4 regions of the Nonomuraea sp. NPDC005650 genome follow, and region 2 is predicted to be linked to each of the others. Evidence: riboswitches for the same ligand, from Rfam matches in the RefSeq annotation. Region 2 holds a riboswitch; each other region holds the start of a gene.
The links. Region 2 has a riboswitch for cyclic di-AMP ahead of ABZS69_RS00255 (CHAP domain-containing protein). Riboswitches for the same ligand answer to the same signal wherever they lie in the genome.
Positions count from the first base shown of each region.

Region 1 (3,915 bases), on a different contig from region 2:
CGTGGAGAAACAGCTGGAGGCCTCGCGCCGGGCCGCGCGCGAGGGCAGGAGCATCGAGGACGCCCGCATCAGGGTGCTGCTCGACGCGCTGCAGGACGCCTCGGCCGGGCTGCGCAGGGAGCTCGCGCTGCCCACGACGATCAGCCGGCCCGCCGATTCGGTCGCCGCGGTCACCGGTGAGCGGCCCGGCGTGCGGGGGGTTCCCGCGCGGGCGCTGGCCGACGACGACCCGCAGCTCCTCGACCAGCTCCTGGCCCTGCCCCAGGTCCACCTGATCATCGACGGCTACAACGTGACCAAGACCGGCTACGGCACGCTCACCCTCGCCGACCAGCGCAACCGGCTCATGACCGGGCTCGGCGGGCTGGTGGCGCAGACCAGGGTCGAGGTGACGGTCGTGTTCGACGGGGCCGAGCTCAACTCCCCGGTGCAGGTGGTGGCGCCGCGCGGGGTGCGGGTGCTGTTCAGCCAGCCGGGGGAGATCGCCGACGACCTGATCCGCCAGCTCGTACGCGCCGAGCCGCCAGGCCGGGCCATGGCCGTGGTGTCGTCGGACCGCGAGGTGGCCGAGTCCGTCAGGCGGATGGGAGCCAGACCCGTTCCGTCTGGTTTGCTGCTGCGCAGGCTGGGCCGGGCCTAGATTACGGGGACCCCTTATTGGGACCCTTACGGGCGGATTTGTCGCATCACGATTGAGCGGATTAGGGGATGCCTCCCTTGCCACTTCTGTACTATTTCGCCCCAGATATCATCCCTGGGAGGCGACGCCGTGAGGTTTGGCAGGGTGCCGGTGGCCGCGGGTCTCGCGTTCGGGCTGGTGCTTTCCCCTGCGGGAGCCGCCGTCGCTGATCCCAGGCCCACCCTCGGACAGGCCAAGGCCAAGCTCGAGAAGCTCAACGACAAGGCCGACAAGGTCGTCGACCGCTTCAACACGGCCACCGAGCGGCTCAAGGCCGCCAAGGGCACGTACACGAAGCTGAACGAGCGTTACAAGACCAAGCTGGCTACGGTCTCGGACCTGCGTTCCCAGGTGATCGGCATGGCCGTCGACAGCTACAAGCTCGGCACCGACGTGACCTCCCTGCCCGGCCTCGTGAGCGCGGACCGCCCCGACGACTTCCTGATGGGCCTGGCGCTGGCCGGGCAGCTGACGCGGGAGCGGGCGGAGAAGCTGGCCATGTTCGACCGCGAGAACCGCGGGCTGAAGGCCGAGCGCGACAAGGCGGAGGAGGCGCTGGCGGCGGCCGACAGGGAGCGGGACGGGGTCGAGAAGGAGCGTTCGGAGATCATGAAGCTGATCGCCGAGCAGAAGAAGCTCCTGAAGAAGCTGGGCGCCTACAACCCCGGCAACCCCAACAGCGTCGGCATCCAGTACACCGGCCCCGCGTCGGGCAACGCCGCCGCCGTCCTGCGCTTCGCCTACGCCCAGGTGGGCAAGCCGTACGTGTTCGGCGGGACGGGGCCGGGCGGCTGGGACTGCTCGGGCCTGACCCAGGCGTCGTGGCGGGCCGCGGGCGTGTCGCTGCCGCGTACGACCTGGCAGCAGTGGGCCTGGGGCGCCGCTCGCAAGGTCTCACTGAACGCCCTGCAGCCGGGGGACCTCATCTTCAGCTCGAGCTTGGGTCACGTCAGTATCTACGCCGGTGACGGGAAAATCGTTCACGCGCCGCAGACGGGCGACGTGGTCAAGGTCGTCGCACTCTCGTCGTACGGCGGCCGCCTGGTGGGCGCCATCCGCCCGTAGGTCCGCTCGTTTGGGTCACCGCCGGCCCAGTTTCCGGGCTTCTACGACGCTGGATCGTTGACGTCGTCGGGCCCCGGCGGGCGCGCGGGAACGCTCCAGGCGGGCGCCGCGCCACACGAAAGCCGTTAAAAGTGTGACAAACGCGACAATCGTGGCCTGACAAACGGGCGCGAAAACAAATGTGAGCAGTGTCACATTTGGATAACGGAACCTGGTGTTCCAGCAGGGATTTTCATCCTTACTGACTCCACTATCTGATCTTTACAGCCGGTGTCCCGCTTTGCCGATCCTTGACCCTTCGGCGTAGCTTCTGGCGACGTCGCGGTGAACAAGCCATGTCCTCCGCGAACCCGCATCGGTCCCTCCCGATGTGAGACAGATAAAGATCCGCTGGTCAACCGCTCAAACGTCCCCATGTCGACACATCGATCGGGCGGTTGGCCGCCGAGTCCGTGCAGCCAGGAGGCACGGAGCCGGGGACCCAGCGATCCCAGTTCCCCAGGGATCAGGGGGTGAATCGGCGCGCAGATCGCGCCGTAGGGCGACTTCCAGGCCCGAATCCGTCAGCTAACCCGGTAGGCATTCGTGGAAGAGTCAAGGAGAAATCCTGTCTACCTCCCTGCATAACCCCCGTCTGTCCAGAATTGCCCTGAGTGGCGTAGCGCTCACGATGACCGTGACGGCCGGAGGTGCGATCCTCCATGCCCCAACGGCTCAGGCGGCCACGACCGAGTCGGCTTCGACGGCCAAGGCGGTCACGACCGCCCGTACCTCGAAGACGGTCTCGGCCTCGGCGCTGAGGGCGGCCAAGGTCGCCCGTCAGAAGGCGAAGGCCCGCAAGGCCGTCGCCGTGGCCAAGGACCAGGTCGGTGACCCGTATCGCTACGGAGCCACGGGTCCCGGTTCGTTCGACTGCTCCGGCCTCGTCCAGTACGCCTGGAAGAAGGCCGGGGTGAAGCTCCCGCGCGTGGCGAGCAGCCAGTTCGCGCGCACCAGGAACAAGGTCTCGTGGCGGAACCTTCAGCCCGGTGACCTGATGTTCTTCAGGGGGCTCGGCCACGTGGGCATGTACGTCGGCAAGGGCAAGATGGTCCACTCGCCCAGGACAGGCGAACGGGTACGCATCGACAAGCTGGGTGGATGGCGAAGGGCGTCGTTCGTCGGCGCTGTCCGTCCCGGCATGTGAAGAAGCCCCGCCCGGATCCTCGTATTCGGGCGGGGCTCTCCCGTTTCCCGAGGCTCTCCCGTTCTCCTGGGGCTTTCCCGCCGTCCGGGGCCGAGCCCCTTCCACCCGGCACGGCGTCACACGCGGGCCCTTCAGCGCGAGGCCCGTCGCCCCGGGTACGCCCCCACCGCCCCCCTCAACACGGCCACGCGCCCCCACCGCTGGCGGATCACGGCCCCAGCGCCCACGCGCCTCACGGCCTGCGCCACGCTCGCTCCTGGCCCACGCCCGACGCCTCGCGCCCTGCGGCCCACGCCCCGCGCCAGACGGCCCAGGCTCGGCGCTCCGTGCGTCACGGCCTTGGCTCGGCGCTCCTCGGTTCGCGCGCTGCGGCCCGCGCCCGTGCATTGCGGCGCCCACGCCCGACGTTCTGCCCGGTTTGCGGGCAACCCGTCGGCGGCGGACCGTGTGCCGCTGGGCAGTCGTGCCGGAGGTGGCCGGTGCGGGGTGGCCGGTCGCACGGGCGTTGGGCGACTACGATCGGGCATCGTGTCAGGGCAGGTGAGTCGGCGGAGCGCGATCGTATCCATCCTGCTCGTCGCCCTCGCCCCCGCCAGTGCCCCCACCCCCGATTCCCCCATCCTTCCCCCCGGAGCGCGTGGCCTGTGGGGGGACGGGGAGGTCGTGGTGCGCGGGGCGCGGTCCGTCGTGGTCGGGCAGCGCGCCCCGCGTGGCGAGCTCGAAGAGATCGCGCGCCGGGCTGATCGGGCGGGGCGGCGGGTGTCGGCCGTGCTCGGCGGGCCACTACGACCGCTCGTCGTCGTTCCGGCGTCCGCCTCCGAGGCGGCCAGGCTGGCAGGGGTGGGGCGGGTCGACGGGCTGGCGGCGGTGGCCGATCGCGGGCGCGTGATCATCGTCCCCGAGTACTTCGCCGAGCTGAACTCCACCGGCAAGGACGTCGTGCTCGCTCACGAGCTCACCCACGTCGTGGCCGGCACCGATCACC
Region 1 is NZ_JBEXCR010000056.1:15,190-19,104, reverse strand. Features, by position in the region: gene ABZS69_RS57210 (NYN domain-containing protein) at 1-640, shown strand, start outside; gene ABZS69_RS57205 (NlpC/P60 family protein) at 770-1,744, shown strand; cyclic di-AMP (ydaO/yuaA leader) riboswitch at 2,177-2,341, shown strand; gene ABZS69_RS57200 (C40 family peptidase) at 2,415-2,930, shown strand; gene ABZS69_RS57195 (hypothetical protein) at 3,459-3,915, shown strand, end outside.
Region 1: another riboswitch for cyclic di-AMP. It lies ahead of ABZS69_RS57200 (C40 family peptidase); the one in region 2 lies ahead of ABZS69_RS00255 (CHAP domain-containing protein).

Region 2 (3,915 bases):
GCGCCCATGATCAGGGGGCGGCAGCCGGCGGTGGTCAGGATGAACGGCCGGCCCGCCAGGTCGGCGAGGGTGATGGCCGGGCGGGCGGTCAGGGGGTGGTCGGCGGGCAGCACGGCGACCATGTCGTGGGTGCTCAGGTGGACGGTGTGCAGGCCGGGGGCGGGGAGGGTGACGACGCCGACCTCGGCGGCGCCGCGGTGCAGCCATTCGCGGATGTCGTCGTCCACGCCCTCGAAGAGGCGTACGCGGACCTGCGGGTAGCGGTCGGTGAACGCGCGCAGCAGCTTGGCGACGAGCGTGCCGGTGGCGCTGGGGAGGCTGGCCAGGCGGAGTTCGCCGGTGATCTGGCCGTTGGCGGCGGCGACGTCGGCGCGGATGAGGTCGAGGTGGCGCAGGGCCTCGCGGGCGCGGGCCACGGCTCGCCGGCCGGCCTCGGTGAGGGCGATGCCGTCGCGGTGGCGGACGAACAGGGTGGCGCCGAGCTCGCGTTCGAGGGCGGCGACGGCGCGGCTGACCGCGGGCTGGGACATGCCGGTGTGGTCGGCGGCGGTGGTGAAGCCGCCGTGTTCGGCGACCGCGACCAGCACTCTGAGCTGCGCCAATGTCATACCGGCATACCTTAATTGGTATTTGACCAAGGGGCTTCCAGAACCCGATGGTTATGTCCATGGTCGAGCGAATGACGGTTGACGTCGATGGCCTTGTGGCCAGTTATCTGACGGCGGGCGAGCGGGGCCCGGTGGTGTTGCTGTTGCACGGGACGTACTGGAGCCGGGTCTGGGCGCCGGTGATCGACGGGCTGGCGGCGGCGGGGCTGCGCCCGGTGGCGGTGGATCTGCCGGGGCTGGGCCGTTCTGGCGGGGAGCTGACGGCGGAGACGGCGGCGGTTCCGGCGCTGGCGGCGTGGGTGCGCCGGTTCGCGGCGGCGGTGGGGGCGGGGGAGCCGCTGTCGGTGGCGGGGCACGACATCGGCGGCGCGGTCGCCCAGCACCTGCTGGTCGAGGGGGAGGTGCGGCGGCTGGCGCTGGTCAACTCGGTCACGTACGACTCCTGGCCGGTGCCCGGTGTGGCCCGTTACCGGGATCCGGCCGTGGTGGCGGCGACGACCGTGGAGGAGCTGCTGGACGCCCGCCGCAAGGCCGTCACAGTCGCGCTGGGCCGGCCCGCGGGCGAGGCGGAGCTGGCGGACTACCTGGATCCGTGGAACGACCCGCGGGTGGGCCGGTCGTGGATGGCGCTGGCGGGGGCGGCCGACGGCCGTTACACGCTGGACCTGATGCCCGCGCTCAAGGCGGATGAGACGCCGAAGCTGCTGGTGTGGGGGGAGGACGACACGTTCCAGGAGGTCCGGCACGCCGAGCGATTCGCCGCGGAGGTGCCGAACACGACGCTGGTGCGGGTCCCGGGGGCGGGGCACATCCCGATGGAGAACGATCCGGCAGGGGTGGCGCGGGCGCTGGCGGAGTTTTTCCTCAGCTGAGGCTAGTGAGTCCTGCGGGACATGAGGGTGACGGCGACGAGCAGGGCCAGGGCGGCCGCCAGCGCGGGTGCGGGGCCGGTGGTGAGGAGGAGGACGGCGCCGGCCAGCGCGCCGAGGAACATCGCCGCCACGGAGGCGGCCCGGCGCAGGGCGGCCCGTCCCGGCGTGTCGGTGGCCAGGCCCGTGAGGGTCGTGGTGAGGACGTTGGTGACCAGGTCGGGTACGCCGAGCGCGCGCACGGAGGCGTTCTGCAGGCCCATGCCGTAGCCGAGCAGCGTGATGAGGGCCGCCTGCGGCCCGGTGGCGATGGGGGCCGCCTGCGGCCCGGCGGTGTGGGGTCCGGCGACGAGGGCGACGACGAGGGCGGCGGCGACGAGGAGCGCGTGCACGGCGGTGGCGGCGGCGAAGGCGCGTCGCGGGTTCGTGGCCCGCTTGATCACCCGGCCGGCGCTCCAGGCGCCGGCTCCGAAGGCGGCCAGGGCCACCGGCGAGGCCCATTTGGACATTTGCGGGTCCCCTGCCAGGGCGAAGCCGAGGAAGACGATGTTGCCGGTCATGTTGGCGACGAAGACGCGGCCCAGGCCGAGGAAGCTGACGGCGTCCACGAGGCCGGTGACGAGGGCCAGGAGGATCAGCAGGGCGGGCAGGACGCCGTGCGGGTTGGCGCCGCTCGGGAAGAGCCCGTCGGCGATCCACCGCAGCCCGCCCCTCCTCACGGGCCCCTCCACGTGTGCGGTGGCATGGTGGGCGGCTCCTCGGTGCGGTCGTGGACGGCTTGCCTCGGGTCCTCCCCGGTGGCGGGCCGCCGCACGCACGCACGGGGGACGAACGCGACGAACGCGACGAGCGCGCGTCCCGTGAACGGGACGCGCGCTCGTTCGGCGCTGTGGGGGAGTCCGGTCAGCCGCGGTACTGCGGGTAGCCGTAGCCGACGACCTGGGACTTGGGCCGCACGCGCTCCTCGACCTTGCCGCGGCCGGTGTTGCCCTCGACGGTCGTGATGGTGCCGTCGCCGTTGTCCTTCTCGACGAACCCGACGTGGTTGATGTCCTTGAGGTTCTTGCTGCCGCTCCACGAGAAGAACACGACGGCGCCGGGCTTGGGCTCGGTGCCGAAGCGCTGGTTGGCCTGGAACCACTTGGCGTGGGCGACGGTCCAGGCGTCCCAGCCGATCTGCGTGCGGGCGCCGGTCTGGTCGCCGACCCAGGAGACGAACATCGCGCACCAGGCGGCGTTCAGGTACTCGGCGCGGGTGCCGCCGTCACGGGCGATGGTCTCCGCGGCCCGCTGCGAGCCGGCGTACCACTGCTGGAACTTGGTGCCGCCGCCGGCCGCGTTCTCGGAGATGCCGATCTGGGACTTGGCGAGCGCCAGGACCTGGGCGGCGGTGGCGCCGACGTGGGTCTCGCGTGAGCGCTCGGCGTGGTCGGCGACGGCGGCCGTGTCGATCGGCTGCTTCTCCGCGGCGCCGGCGCTCGTCATGTGGACGCCGAACACGGAGCCGAGGACGGTGGCGCCGAGAAGGGCGCGGGCGATGTTGTGCTTCGCAGCAGAGGTAAAGCGGATGCTGGCCATCGAGGGGGTTACTCCTTGCTTCCATGCCGCTTACCGAGTTAGCTGACGGGTTCGGACGTGGAAGCTGCCCTACGGCACCGAAGTGCCGATTCACCCCAAAGGACGTGGGTCCCCGGCTCCGCCCGAAGGCGGATTCAGCGGTCACAGGACGGTCCTGTGATGTGTCGTGCGATGGTCGGACAAGACCGGACAAACCGGACTTATGTCTCAAGAATGCCTCAAACGTAATGCATAAGGCAAGAGGCTTACAAATCCATAAAGGCCCAGCTAGGCGAGTTGCCTGCGGGCATCGGCCAGAAGCCCCATCATGGCAAGGGATTCGTCAAGCGGCATGATCGAACTTTCGGTCCTGCCTTCGGCCGTCGCGGTGCGGACTTCGCGGAGCTCCCCGGCGTACCCGTCGTTCACCGAATCGAGCGTGTGCTCCTCCGGCTCCATCGAGGGCCCGGACAGTACGATCCGCCGCGGTGCCCAGAACGGTGCCTGGATGTCCGCCCGCATCTGAGTGCCTACAACGCTGGCATGGTTCGGGTAATTCCCGAGCAACGAAGTCTCCACGAGAGCCTTCCTGCCATCGGCGTAGAGCAGCACGCCGCCGGCCTCCGCGTCGACGCCGTTGGGCGCCAGGGAGCCGGTGATCCGCAGGTCGGAGGGCATGCCGAGGAGCAGCTGGGCCAGGCCGAACGGGTAGATCCCCAGGTCGAGGAGCGCCCCGCCGCCGAGCTCCGGCGCCCACAGCCGGTGCGCCGGTTCGTACGGCTTGGCGAAGCCGAAGGAGGCGTGCACCGAGCGGAGGTCGCCGAAGCGCTCGTCGGCCGCGATCTTCTGGATGAGGGGGTTGAACCTCATCCACATCGCTT
Region 2 is NZ_JBEXCR010000001.1:59,890-63,804, reverse strand. Features, by position in the region: gene ABZS69_RS00270 (LysR family transcriptional regulator) at 1-608, opposite strand, end outside; gene ABZS69_RS00265 (alpha/beta hydrolase) at 680-1,480, shown strand; gene ABZS69_RS00260 (YoaK family protein) at 1,483-2,196, opposite strand; gene ABZS69_RS00255 (CHAP domain-containing protein) at 2,381-3,055, opposite strand; cyclic di-AMP (ydaO/yuaA leader) riboswitch at 3,068-3,205, opposite strand; gene ABZS69_RS00250 (Gfo/Idh/MocA family oxidoreductase) at 3,323-3,915, opposite strand, start outside.

Region 3 (3,915 bases), on a different contig from region 2:
TGTTGGCGATCTTGTCCGCGAAGGTCTGCTGCAGCGGCTTGTCCCAGAGCTGCGAGGCGCCGTTGACGCCTACAGCGGCGTAGGCGAGCAGCGAGCTGAGGAAGCCCAGCGGGAGGGCGCCGAGCACGTAGCCGCCCCAGGTGATGCCGGCCCGCTTGAGCGCGGCATCGGTCGGCAGGCCGTCCTGCGACAGGGCCTGGCCCACGGGGACGACCTTGATGCCCATGACCATCTTGCCGACGGTCTGGCCCTTCGCCTTCAGCAGGAAGAAGTCGTAGCCGACCCATAGGGCGGTCACGATGATCGTGATCAGGATGCCCACGACCACGCTCGGGAAGAAGCCGCTGCTGGCGCCGCTGCCCGAGACGTAGCTGGCCACGAGGATCGCCGTCAGGATGCCGCTGATGACGAGGTTCACGACGAAGAGGATGACTCCGTCGATGAGCCTGGCCACCAGACGCTGCCACCACTCCGCGAGCGGTGCCGGCGCGCCGGGGGGCTGCACGCCCACCGGTCCGGGCTGACCGTAGGCCTGGCCGTAGCCGGGCTGGCCGTACTGCTGCGCCTGCCCGTAGCCCTGCTGCCCGTACTGCTGGTCGCCGTAGCCCTGCTGGGCGTAGCCGGGCTGCGCCTGCTGGCCGTAGCCCTGCTGCCCGTACTGGCCCTGCTGGCCGTAGTCGGACTGGGACTGGGGCTGCTGGCCGTACTGCTGCTGGCCGTAGTCCGCCTGGGACTGCGGCTGCTGACCGTACTGCTGCTGGCCGTAGTCCGGCTGCGACTGGGGCTGCTGGCCGTACTGCTGGCCCGAGGGCTGCTGCTGGCCGTAGCCCTGCTGCCCGTAGCCCTGCTGGGAAGCCTGCTGCTGGCCGTAGCCCTGCTGGCCGTAACCGGGCTGGGACTGCTGCTGCTGGCCGTACTGCTGGCCATAGCCCTGCTGGCCCGACTGCGGCTGCTGGCCGTAACCCTGCTGGCCGTAGTCAGGCTGCGATGCCTGCTGCTGGCCGTAGCCCTGGCCGTAGTCAGGCTGGGACGCCTGCTGCTGGCCGTAGCCCTGCTGCCCGTACTGGCCCTGCTGGCCGTAGTCGGGCTGGGACTGCTGCTGCTGGCCGTACTGGGGTTGCTGGCCGTACTGCTGCTGCCCGTACTGGGGTTGCTGACCGTACTGCTGCTGCTGGCCGTACTGCTGTTGCTGGCCATAGCCCTGCTGACCGTAGGGGGGCTGCTGCCCGTAGGCATCGTCCGCCCGGTAGCCGATCACAGTCGCATCCGGGTCGGGCTCGCCGGGGTGGCGGCCCGGGTTCTGCTGCCCGTACTGGGGGGGCGCAGAGTTGTCGCCGGATTCGTTCTGTGGATACGGCGGCTGTCCGGTACTCACCGTGTCACCTCGCTTCGAGTGCGCATGTGGCACGTGTCAGGACACATGCCTGTGCTGCCCAACGTATCGACATAGGTATCAACAATCACCTTTCCATCTGGTCAAGGTCCGCGTCACCCGATGTCAGGTGGAGCAGCATGCGGGTGTTGCCGAGTGTGTTCGGCTTGACGTGTTCAAGATCCAGAAACTCCGCCACACCCTCGTCGTACGAGGCCAGCAGTTCGGCGTACACCTCAGGGGAAACAGGTGTGCCCTGAATCGGGCGGAACCCTAGTCTCGCGAAGAAGTCGACCTCAAAAGTAAGACAGAATACACGCCGCAGACCCAAATCCTTAGCCTGCTGGATCAGTGCGGAGACGATCCGGTGGCCTACGCCCATCCCCCGGCACTCGGGATCCACGGCCACCGTGCGGACCTCGGCGAGGTCCTCCCAGAGCACGTGGAGCGCGCCGCAGCCGACGACCTGCCCGCCCCGCTCGGCCACCCAGAACTCCTGTACGTCCTCGTACAGCGTCACCGTGGCCTTTTCCAGGAGCCGCGGACCCGCGCCCGCATAGGTGTCCACCAGGCGCCTGACCATGCGCACGTCGCGCGTGCGGGCACGCCGGACCACCACCGCGGTCTCGGGCACTGTCAGTTCGGCCACCTGCTCCATGGTTCTCCAGGGTACAGATCTCATTACGGCTCAGCCCTAACTCCCATGTCTCGGCCCATCTTGTTACATCTTGTGGCCAGATCGGCACGGGCCCTGGCCTCCCACTCTCGCCCGTCGAAAGCGCGGACAAATAGGGCATAGGACCTCTTCCGCACGGGTGCCCACGAGATCACCTTGTGACCCTTCGGTTGTGAAACCTCTACAGACTTGGCAGTTCTGGTTGAGCAGGAACCCGGAGTGCATTAGTGTCCAGCGACAATGCCCTCCGCGTATCGCGCGGGAGGCACGCCCAATTCTCGCAAGGGAAGCCGGGGAACCGCCGGTGGCGACCTCCGACGCCACCACTGGGGTGAATCCGAGCCTCTCGGTAGGGCTGCTCCGGCCCGAACCCGTCAGCTAACCCGGTAGGCGTCTACGAGAGGAGCTGGTTGGTGAAGCGCACGCTCAGCGGTGGGGAGAAGTCGGCGGGCAAGCACGCCCGCCCTTGGGAACGGGCTCGGCGACCGCGCCGCTTCGGTGTGGTGAGTCTCACAGTCGCCGCGCTGCTGTTCGCCATCCCCGTCGGCTCGGCGTCCGCGGACCCCAAGCCCACGCTGAAGGATCTCGCCGACCAGGCCACGAAGCTGCACACCGACATCGAGACGCTGAGCGAGCAGTACAACGGCCAGCGGGAGAAGCTCAAGACCGCCAAGAAGGCCGCTGAGGCCGCGGAGAAGACGTTAACCAGCAGCGAGTCGGACCTGGCCGCCAAGCGCGCGAAAACCGCCATGCTGGCCCAGAACGCCTACATCACCGGCGGCCTGAAGACCCTCGCCTTCACCACCTCCGACGACCCCGAGGGCTTCCTCAACCGCGCCGCGACCTCGTACGCGATGCAGACCGAGCAGGGCGAGGAGATCAACGCCCTCACCAGGGCCATGGACACGGCCACCCGCGCCAGGCAGAGCGCCAAGGCCCGCATCGACGAGGTCCAGAAGCTCGTCACCGACCTCGACACCAAGCGCACCAGGATCACCAAGCTGGTGACGAAGGTCGAGAGCAGCCTGTTCACGCGGGCTCTGGGCGAGGCCGGGCGCCCCGGCACGCGGGCCGTGCGCGTCAACCTCCCGATCCCCGGCTCCGGCAAGGCGGCCGAGGCCGCGCGGTGGGCCCTCACGCAGCAGCTCAAGCCGTACGTCTGGGGCGCCGAAGGCCCCAGCTCCTACGACTGCTCCGGTCTCGTCATGGCGGCCTTCCAGCAGGTGGGCATCTCGCTGCCGCACTACACCGGCGACCAGTGGACCGCCGGCAGGCACATCTCACGCGAGGAGCTCCGGCCGGGCGACCTGGTGTTCTTCTACAGCGACCTGCACCACGTGGGCATCTACATCGGCGGGGGCATGATGGTGCACGCCCCGCAGACGGGCGACGTCGTACGGATCGCGTCGATCGCGAGGCGGCCGTTCGCCGGCGCGGTGCGCATCGCCGACTGAACCGCGGCCCCGGCGGCCCGCCGCGGCTAGATCAGCTGGCGACGGGCCGCCCAGGCCACGGCCTCGATCGCCGTGGCCACGCCTATGCGGTCACAGATGCCCCGCAACCTGCGGCGTACCGTGCGCCCGCTGATATCCAGCCGTCGCCCCACCCGATCAACCGTGACTCCCTTGGCCAGCTCCGCCAGCAGCGCCAAATCAGCATGGCTGAGCTCAACGCCTTCAGTGAGCACATCCATCGGGAGCCCTCCCCCCAACAGCAGAACTCGGACCTCACAGATGGGCCAAAGCCGCTCCTCGCAGACGGTAAACGCATCCTGGAAAGGTCGTCAAGCACGACAATCGCCGCACTTGACGAACGCTATTGACATGACCCGCTATATATGACGCACTCGCGATATGTCAGGACGGTG
Region 3 is NZ_JBEXCR010000002.1:319,556-323,470, forward strand. Features, by position in the region: gene ABZS69_RS04275 (RDD family protein) at 1-1,375, opposite strand, end outside; gene ABZS69_RS04280 (amino-acid N-acetyltransferase) at 1,461-2,030, opposite strand; cyclic di-AMP (ydaO/yuaA leader) riboswitch at 2,307-2,456, shown strand; gene ABZS69_RS04285 (C40 family peptidase) at 2,462-3,502, shown strand; gene ABZS69_RS04290 (LuxR C-terminal-related transcriptional regulator) at 3,529-3,741, opposite strand.
Region 3: another riboswitch for cyclic di-AMP. It lies ahead of ABZS69_RS04285 (C40 family peptidase); the one in region 2 lies ahead of ABZS69_RS00255 (CHAP domain-containing protein).

Region 4 (3,915 bases), on a different contig from region 2:
CGTGGCGGGATCGGCGTTGTGCGGGGCGGCGCAGGACATGCCGCAGCTCATCGCCTTCCGCGCGCTGCAGGGGCTCGGCGCGGGCGCGCTGCTGCCGCTGTCGATGGCGTTGGTGATGGAGATGTTCCCGCCGGGCACGAACGGCGCCCGCGTGCAGGGCGCGCTCGGCGGCGTGATGGGGCTGACGTACCTGGCGGGGCCGTTCCTCGGAGGGCTGTTCACCGACCACGCGAGCTGGCGGTGGGCCTTCTACGTGAACGTGCCGCTCGGCCTCGTGCTGATCGCGATCGTCGCGCGCAAGCTGCCGAGGCGGCCGGGCGTGGGAGGCGGCGGGCGCCCCGACTACGCGGGCATCGGGGTCTTCACCGTGGCCGTCAGCGCGCTGCTGCTGGGCCTGACGGAGAAGGGCATGGACGGCCACACCTGGACCGACGCCGCCGTGGCCGGGCCGATCGCGCTCGCGGTCGCGTTGCTGGCGGTGTTCGTGCTGGTCGAGCGGCGGGCGGTCAGCCCGATCATGCCCATGCACCTGTTCGGCAACCGCACCTACACGCTCGTGAACGTCACGTCCTTCTTCACGGCCTTCTGCATGTTCGCGGGAGTGGTGTTCCTGCCGCGTTACTTCCAGGAGTCCCTCGGCGTCAGCGCCACCGAGTCCGGGCTGAGGATCTACCCGATGACGCTGGCCATGGTCCTGGGCAGCGTCCTCATGGGCACGCTCATGTCCAGGACCAGGGTCTACAAGCCGTGGCTGCTCGCCTCCCCGTTCCTGCTGGCCGCCGGCGCCCTGCTCTGCCTGAACCTGACCGCGCACACCGACGGGCTGCTGCTGGCGGGCTGGATGTTGCTGATCGGGCTCGGCATGGGCCCGATGTTGTCCGGCCTGACCGTGGCCGCCCAGCAGTCCGTCGAGCCGCAGTACATCGGCATCGCGTCGGCGAACCTGACCTTCTTCCGCCAGATCGGCGGCTCCGTGGCGCTGGCCGTCGGTGGCACCCTCTACACCTCCACGGTCGCCGCGGACGCGCCGGCGCACGGCCTGGCCGCCGCGCATGCCTCCGCCGCCGCGGCGGTCATCCCGTCGCTGGGAGTGGCGGGGGCGCTGCTCGCCCTGGTGGCGCTGGTGGTGATGCCGGGTCGGCGGCTGGAGGTGCCCGCCACGCCGCAGGCCAGGGCTGAGGCCAGTTTCGCGTCATAAGCGGCGCCATGCGAAGCTGTGATAGTCCCCAACACCATGGAGGTCCTCATGGCGGATACACCGGAGCCGGAAGTCAGCGAGACTCCCGAGGACGAGATGAAGCGCAAGTTTCGCGAGGCGCTGGAGCGCAAGCGTAACCAGCACGCGGACTCGGGCGCCGGTGGCAAGGGCGGCGACCCGTCGAAGATCCACGGGGCGCACGGTCCGGCTGCGAGTAAAAGATCGTTCAGGCGCAAGAGCGGCGGCTGAGGCCGGGAATTTCTAGGGGGTACGGCAATGCCGTGCCCCCTTTCATTTTGCCGAGGCGGGTAGATCTTTAGTCCGATTCATGACGAAGTGTTTGTGTTTGTCCGGAATACGTGGTTAGAGTGTTGGCCACTTACCAGCTGGTGGCATGGCCCTTACCCAGAGGGGACCAGCCGGCTGGCGCCGAATCCCGATCGCTCGGGAACCGGGGACCCACCTCCCTGGGGTGAATCCGACCTTGTGTCGGTAGGGCAACTCCACGCCCGAACCCGTCAGCTAACCCGGTAGGCGAGATGGAGAGGACATATGCATTACATGAATGATCACGTAGAACACCCCTACCGCGTGATGACGACCGCCCTCTGAGCGGCCCCTTCTCCAGGCTTGTTTCGCGCTCCGCGTAGCTCTCCCCCCGTCAGGTGCTTGTCCTGCTACGCCCTTTTTCAAGCGAGCGCAACCTCCCTGCCCCCTCGCGAAGGACTTACTTTTCATGTCTGCACGTTTTGGCCTGCGTACCCTCGCTCTGCTCACCGCCTCCGCCGTCAGCACTCTCACGATCGCCTGCACCGCGGCCCACGCCGACTCCAACACGGATGAGAAGGTCCTGCTCAAGGGCTCGACCACGGCCTCGTACTTCTGGGACGACTCCTCCGGCCGCGCCGGGGACACCGGTCTGCCCGCCAGTGGCAAGCCCATGCAGAAAGGCCTGGCCGCCAGCCCGAGCTGGCCGCTCATGACCGAGGGCTACGTGATCCACGACGGCAAGAAACTGCCCTTCTTCGTCGGCGACCGCGGCCCGGGCATCCCCTCCAACAACGGGGTCATGCTGGACCTGGACGGCAAGACGTTCGCGGAGCTGACCGGCGGCACGTTCAACACCGACACGCTCGGCGTCGACGGCGTCGGCGGCCAGGGGCACATCAAGGTCGACTACGTCATCACCAAGTGGGGCGACGGGCCCGGCAAGAAGAACTACCCGGTGCCGTTCTCGACCGGCGCCTGGTCCGAGCACGACGACAACCCGGCCGAGCCCCCCGCGGGCGGCGTGGCCGTGCCTCGGGCGCGCGAGGCCGAAGAGTGGAGCTCCAGCGCGGGCGCGGTCGTGGCCAGCGCCGTGGCCGTGGCGGGCGGCGGAGTGGCGCTCGCCAGTGAGCGCGTCCGCAACCTCCTCATGGGCTGAGCTTTACGGACCCCGGACCAGAATGTCATTCTGGTCTTCGTGACCATCCGCGCGGCCGCGAACGGCATCGAAATCGCCTACGAAAGCTTCGGCTCGCACGACGGGCGCCCCCTGCTCCTCATCATGGGGCTCGGCGCCCAGCTCATCCACTGGGATGAAGGGCTCTGCGAGCTGCTGGCGGACCAGGGACATCACGTCGTACGGTTCGACAACCGCGACGTCGGCCTGTCCACGCACTTCCACGACAAGGGCGTTCCCGCCATGGGGGCGCCTTCGCCGTATCTGCTGGACGACCTGGCCGACGACACGGCCGGACTCATGGACGCGCTGGGCTGGCCCGCCGCCCACGTCGTCGGGGCGTCGATGGGCGGCATGATCGCCCAGGCGCTGGCCATCCGCCACCCGGGCCGGGTGCTGACCCTGACCTCGATCATGTCCACGCCCGGCCCCTCGGTGGCCCCGCCCACGGACGCCGCGCTCGCCGCCCTCATGAGCAGGCCCCCCGCCGACCGCGAGGCGGTCCTGGAGCAGGCGGTGCGGACCTGGTCGATCATCGGCTCGCCCGGATACGAGCTGGACCGCGAGCGGATCACCACGCTGGCCGGACTCGCGTTCGACCGCTGCTTCGACCCCGACGGGACGGCCCGGCAACTGGCCGCCGTCATGGCCTCGGGGGACCGCACGGCGTCGCTCGCCGGCGTGGGGGTGCCCGCGCTGGTGCTGCACGGGGAGGCGGACCAGCTCATCCCGGTCGCGGGCGGGCAGGCCACGGCCGCGGCCATCCCGGGCGCCCGGTTGGTGACCTACCCGGGCATGGGCCACGACCTGCCGCGCCCGCTCTGGTCCTCCGTCGTGCAGGAGATCACCAAGCTCACCGCCGCCTAGCCGAAGTGGGCGCGAGTCTCCGCGAACGCCTGGTCCGTGCCCTCCAGCGCCCTGGCCACGTCCGCCTCCGTGTGCGCGGCCGACATGAACCAGTTGTGCCACGGATGCAGGTAGACCCCGTGCCGCAGGCAGGCGTCGCTCCACCACATCGCGACGGACAGGTCGGCGTCCCCGTCGAAGCTGAGCCACGGGATCGTGACGGGCCCGGTCTGGTTCACCACGAACCCGTGGGACTTGGCCTGCGCGTAGAGCCCCTCGCGGAGCTGCGTGCCCGCCCGTTCCATGGCGCCGATGCCGTCGGTGTCGCGCAGCGTCTCGATGGTCGCCTTGGCCGCCGCCATGGCGACCGCCGAGAACCAGAACGACCCCGTCGAGTACAGCGTCTGCGCCGGTCCGCGCAGCGCGT
Region 4 is NZ_JBEXCR010000024.1:146,001-149,915, forward strand. Features, by position in the region: gene ABZS69_RS36975 (MDR family MFS transporter) at 1-1,198, shown strand, start outside; gene ABZS69_RS36980 (DUF5302 domain-containing protein) at 1,247-1,447, shown strand; cyclic di-AMP (ydaO/yuaA leader) riboswitch at 1,616-1,750, shown strand; partial or broken gene ABZS69_RS36985 (hypothetical protein) at 2,049-2,432, shown strand; gene ABZS69_RS36990 (alpha/beta hydrolase) at 2,664-3,509, shown strand; gene ABZS69_RS36995 (aminotransferase class III-fold pyridoxal phosphate-dependent enzyme) at 3,506-3,915, opposite strand, start outside.
Region 4: another riboswitch for cyclic di-AMP. It lies ahead of ABZS69_RS36985 (hypothetical protein); the one in region 2 lies ahead of ABZS69_RS00255 (CHAP domain-containing protein).